2 linked regions of the Prochlorococcus marinus str. MIT 0919 genome follow. The protein of the gene in region 2 interacts with the protein of the main gene of each other region in a pairwise test. Links are inferred from orthologs where the notes say so. Each region holds a gene or a part of one and is shown on either strand. Other genes may lie near its edges.

What was found.
Region 1: the proteins of sfsA (region 2) and O5635_RS02520 interact in binary tests that used the Escherichia coli proteins (3 or more experiments, as listed by UniProt). The link is inferred for Prochlorococcus marinus str. MIT 0919 from one-to-one orthologs.

What each region holds. Positions count from the first base shown.
Region 1 is NZ_CP114779.1:439,430-442,366, forward strand. What follows is about bases 44-2,937. They hold O5635_RS02520 (glutamate-5-semialdehyde dehydrogenase), read right to left. Parts: upstream 2,202-2,937; coding sequence 885-2,201; downstream 44-884. Other genes in these bases: O5635_RS02510 (esterase/lipase family protein), read right to left, coding at 44-502; O5635_RS02515 (dihydroneopterin aldolase), read right to left, coding at 490-888; O5635_RS02525 (translocation/assembly module TamB domain-containing protein), read right to left, coding at 2,524-2,937. Outside these bases: more of O5635_RS02510, read right to left, coding at 1-43. UniProt on the Escherichia coli protein: Catalyzes the NADPH-dependent reduction of L-glutamate 5-phosphate into L-glutamate 5-semialdehyde and phosphate. The product spontaneously undergoes cyclization to form 1-pyrroline-5-carboxylate.
Region 2 is NZ_CP114779.1:1,456,077-1,458,983, reverse strand. Bases 4-2,867 are described here. They hold sfsA (DNA/RNA nuclease SfsA), read right to left. Parts: upstream 1,877-2,867; coding sequence 1,130-1,876; downstream 4-1,129. Other genes in these bases: murJ (murein biosynthesis integral membrane protein MurJ), read left to right, coding at 1,963-2,867; O5635_RS07960 (ammonium transporter), read right to left, coding at 4-976. Also shown: more of O5635_RS07960, read right to left, coding at 1-3; more of murJ, read left to right, coding at 2,868-2,907. UniProt on the Escherichia coli protein: Binds to DNA non-specifically. Could be a regulatory factor involved in maltose metabolism.

The sequences.
Region 1 (2,937 bases), 1.0 Mb from region 2 along the record:
AGGGAAGGGTGGCTCGCCAACCCGGAAAAACCATTAAGTCAATGCCGCAAAAATAACTAATACATTCAACATTATCTAAAGCATGTGAACTCTTATCAAGAGAAATGATTAATTGACTACCTAGTTTCATATCTGCAATACCCGGGAAGATAAAAGAAGGAACAAGTTGTGCAGTAAGAGTCCCATTCTGTGGTGAGCCAACACTTATAAAGCGACTGGTCCTATTAGCACCACCTAATTCTTGCAACCAAGTCCTTCCAATCAGTCCACCCATTGAGAAACCAAGAATGTCTATAGAGACGTTATTAGCAAAACGTCTACAAATTAAAGATTCAAAATCTGTAGCCAATTCAAAAATAGATCTTCTACCAAATTGATGGGGCAAATGCGGTGCATAAATCATTCGGTGAGGTACATCTAAACAATGTATTAAACGATCAAAAATTGAAGGTGTATCCCATAACCCATGTATTAGAACCAAAGGCCTTTTTAAAAAGCGCATTTTTCATCAGATTGAAAATTTCTTGTTCTATAAACAGACACCTTCCCAGAAAAGCCACTTATAGGTGGGCTACATTTTGTGAGACAGACTTTAACTGGCACCAAACCATACAAGCTTTCTAAGTAATTTAAAATTGCCTCACTAAATTTCTCAATAGTGTTGCATTCAATGGTAAAGGAAAGCTCCTGCAATCCCTTTATTGCAATACTATAATCTGCAGTTGAAGAGACATCATCATCTAACAAGACATTCTCTAAATCTATCCAAACACAAAAATCTAGGGAGAAGTATTGTCCTAAAGTACGTTCTTTCTCTAAAGCACCTACATGCGCCCAAAGATTCAAACCCTGAACGTTTATACATCCTGAATTGCTAAGACTATTCACAATTGAAGGTCCCTATGAATAAATTCTTTACTACCAGACGCAAAGTCACCAGCAATATGTCCATCGCCTCTTAAGTAGTAGCGATAAGTAACAAGCCCTTCTAAACCAACAGGCCCTCGCGGAGGAAGTGTCTGTGTACTAATACCTACCTCGGCCCCAAAACCATAACGAAAACCATCTGCAAAGCGTGTAGAACAATTATGATATACACCTGAACTATCAACTGAATGAAGGAACTTATCAGCGGCATTTTTATCTTCTGCAACGATTGATTCGGTATGACGTGATCCATAACGATTTATATGTTGAATTGCATCATCAATAGTCTCAACAACTTTTATTGAAAGAACTAAATCTAGATACTCTGTTGACCAATCACTTCTATGTGCTTCTTCCAAAACACCAAAAGAACAAGCCATTTTATCCCCTAAAAGCTTTACTTCTGATTTATTGAAGGCAGGTATAGCTTCTGCAAGAAACGAAGGTGCTATGTCTTTATGAACTAATAATGTTTCAATAGTATTGCATGCCGCAGGGTATTGACATTTACTATCAACGGCAATCTTCAATGCCTTGGTCAAATCTGCTGAGGAATCGACATATAAGTGACAAATACCATCTGCATGACCTAGTACTGGGATTCTTGTATTGTCTTGAATAAATTTAACTAATTCATTACTTCCACGTGGAATAATCAAATCAACTAATCCTTCCATTCGAAGTAGTGCCATACTTTCCTCACGAGTAGTAAGTAAGCATATAGATTTTGAGCTAACAGAGGAGTTATTTAACCCATACTGAATAGCAGTCATAATTGCCTGGTTTGTACGTTTCGCTTCACTACCTCCCTTAAGGATCGCCGAATTACCAGACCGAATGGCTAGCGAAGCTATCTGAATCATCGCATCAGGTCTAGCTTCAAAAATAACCCCAAGGACACCCAAAGGCACAGTACGCCTTTCAAGACATAGGTCTTTATAAAGTTCGCGTTTTAGCTGACATATACCAACGGGATCAGGCAGGAGTGATACTTTCCTAACGCCTTCTATAGCTGCTTCTAACTTCCTGTCGGTGAGCTTTAACCTTGACAACAGGGACTGACTTAGACCAGCCTCTAAAGAACTTTTTACGTCTTGCTGATTGGCATCAATGATTTCTTTGGCCTTGTCTCTTAAGGAATCTGCAATCGCTTTTAAGGCTTCTTGCCTTGTAGTATTCCCACTCTGTCCCAAAGAGATCGAAGCCTTTCTTGTTGAAAGAGCTAATTCGAGGAGCTCGTCAGACGGTTCAGGTACCTTATGAGAATCATTCATTAATTTGTAGAAGGTTTACTAAGTTATCACCTATCAAAGATACAATTAAATCGTACATCGGTATAAAGCCAAATTAACACTACAAAACGAAATTTAGCTCTTGTTATCAGCATCCATTTAAATACGTAGTAAATGCTTTTCAAAGTTCAGACAACTATATAATCCAATTCGAGATAGACATTCTCCCAGGGGAATCTCAAGATAAGCTTTACCTATTCACAAATTCAGCTCGATGTTTGATTATATTTACGTTATAAGTTATTGCCAACTATATTTTGATAACTACTTCTATGTATAAAGTTAAGAATATTATTTTGATCACTTAATACCTTAAATATATTTGGAATTCACTTTGCCAATTACCATCATTGTCTACTGAACCAAGGACTCCTAAGCTTGGGTTAAATTGATATTTGATAGTTCCTTGAGGAGGGACATCTTCACGAGAGGGGGTTGCCTGAATAGAAAAATTAATTCTTTCGCTTATATCAATGCCTACCTCAGTAACCCAGGCCTTCTGAAAGGAATCATGATCAGCATATTCTGCTTGACCTTTATCACCTTCACTTGAAACGTCTGGGCCTCGTACATAGGCTGGGTAAACAGACAATTGCAATTTTTCACTAAAACCACCGCTTATGTTCCCAAGCACTGGAGAGACAAAGGATCTATTGAAAAGGTTTGCTAGTACTTGTGTTTCATCTCCACTCAACAGCATTGTTAAAGAATTTCCACC
Region 2 (2,907 bases):
TAGCTCCACCAGCAGCAGCGAGGGTAGTTGTTACAGCCACATAAGCAACGTATTGGTCCATAGCCAATTCTGATCCAGGGTTGAATCCATACCAACCGATCCAAAGTATCAAGGCACCAAGAGTAGCAATGGCCATATTGTGACCAGGCATAGCCTGAGGCTTTCCATCTACAAATTTCCCAATTCTTGGTCCGAGCAGCATTGCTCCAATAAGACCAGCCCAACCACCAACTGAATGGACAATAGAAGAACCGGCAAAATCAATAAAACCAAGCTCTGAAAGCCATCCGCCATTCCACTGCCAACTTCCAGAAATTGGATATATGAATGCAGTAAGTACTAATGAGAAAACAACAAATTCGCCGAATTTCACTCTTTCAGCAACAAGACCAGAAACAATTGTTGCTGCTGTTCCAGCGAATGCTGCCTGGAAAAGAAAATCAACTGCAGGGACTAGGCAACCTGTATCACCAGCTGCAGCACATTCCAAGGCTCCTGATGGATCAGCATCAAAGAAAAGACCAGAAAAATAAAGCCATCCGCCTGCAATAGAGTCTCCATACATTATCGAGTAACCAATTACCCAATAAGCAGTTACAGCAAGTGCAAATACAAAAAGATTTTTAGTTAAAATGTTTACAGCGTTTTTAGAGCGACACATTCCTGCTTCGACCATTGCGAAGCCAGCATTCATAAAGATGACAAGGATTGTGGCTATAAATAACCAAAGGTTATCAGCTAAAAAAGTTGCAGCTTGTGCACCTGATAAGTCTGATAATTCAACACCAGCTCTAGCAGCAAAGCTGAAAACCCCTAATCCCAGTAGGGCTAGAGGGATAGTGGCTAGCCAAGTCAAAGCTTTGTTTGTTCTTAAGCCACGAATACTTCGAATAAGAAGCATTGGCCCATTCAGAAGACTTGCTTCCTGAAGGCGGGCAGTGCTTCTCACTCTCGGTGATTGCAAAGCAGTAGTCATGAATAATCCAAGCTACAAATGAACTGTTTAAAACAGTAAGTACAAAGACAAATATGAACCAACTCTGATTCATGGCTAGTAATTGTTGATACCAAATCCAAACTTGCCAAATCAGAAGTTATCTATTGCTATAAAAATTATTCAATTTCCAGATTAAAGGTTATAAGGTCGTAGCCCTTCCCAAGTGATATGGTCATTATAAAAACCAAAGCAACATGGCAAAACTTTAACGCCTGAACTTAAGGCAAGTCTAAAAAGTTCTCCATACTTTGGGTCAGCTGAATCTCCAGGGGCAAAAGAATCTACATCATTGCGACTAATGCATGGAACTAATACAGCTTTTGACTTTGGCAAGACATCAATCATATCAATTAGATGTTTCTGACCTCTTTCGGTAATAGTATCTGGGAAAAAAGCAACTGAATTTTTTACCCAAGTCGTATTTTTGACTTCTAAATAGATTTTCCTATCATCAATTTCACTTTGATGAGGAGTAAGAAGCATGTCAATTCTGCTATTGCCCTTTTTACCGTATTTAACTTCATTGCGAAGCTCAGCAATTTCTCCCAATTCCTCCTTTAAAAGTCCTTCCTCAACAACCCTCCTAACAATTTTATTTGGTAATCCAGTGTTAATTCCTACCCAAGTTTTAGTTTTTTGATCATTTTCAACCTCAGCTTGTTCCCAAGACCAGGAAAGTTTACGAGTGGGAGATGGAGCATATCGAACTCTAACTTTACCTCCAGTATTTAAAACCCCAGTCATAGGACCTGTATTGGCGCAATGTGCAGTTACTATTTCACCACTCTCTAATTTCACATCAGCCAAAAAACGCTTGTACCGTTTCAATAAAATTCCCTCTTGAAGAGCTGGGAAAGTTAGAAGAATCTTTCCAATCATGAACAGAAAATTTCTATTGCAATACATTTAGAGGATAGAACTAAAAAAACCTCTAAATAATTCCTTTAATTTGTTGTGCATACAACATGAAAAGATCACTCAAAAAAATTGCCTTAATAGTTAGCTTTGGAACATTGCTCAGCAAAGTTGGGGGGATGACTCGCCAACTTGTCATTGCAGGAGCATTTGGAGTTGGCGCAGCATATGATGCTTATAACTATGCATATGTAATACCTGGCTTCTTTCTAATTCTTATAGGAGGTATTAATGGTCCTTTGCATAATGCAATGGTAACAGTCCTTAGTAGAAGAAATAAACTAGAAAATGCTTATATAATCTCCTCAATAAATACATCAATAAGCTTATTTTTAATTGTTGTTAGTGCAATACTATTTTTTATCCCTGATGAAATAATAAGGATAGTAGGACCTGGTTTAAGCATAGAAGTTCATGACATAGCAGCAAAACAACTTCAAATAATGTCGCCAATTGCTTTTTTATCAGGATTAATAGGAATTGGTTTTGGATCCTTAAATGCAAATAGCCAATTTTTCATTCCATCAATATCACCTATTATTTCTAGCTTGTCCTTAATAATAGCTGCTGGAGCTTTCTGGATTTATCAAAATCCAACAAATAGCCCTTCAGAGATAAATCTTAAAGGAGGAATCATCCTTGCCCAGGCAACGTTAATCGGTGCTTTTCTGCAATTGATAATACAGATACCTGCTTTAGTTAAAAAAGGTCTTTTTAAATTTAAGCTCATTTGGGACTGGACTCATCCTGGAGTGAAGGAAGTGTGGGGGATTGCCACTCCAGCAATACTCTCTTCAGGTATGTTACAAGTAAATGTAATTACCGACCTATTTTTTGCATCAAGTATTCTTGGTGCAGCTGCTGGTCTTGGATATGCAAATTTCTTAATTCAGGCTCCTTTAGGTTTATTTTCCAATGCAATCCTAATACCTTTATTACCAACATTTGCAAAATTAGCCAAGGAAAATGATAAGCATTTGTTAATCACAAAGATC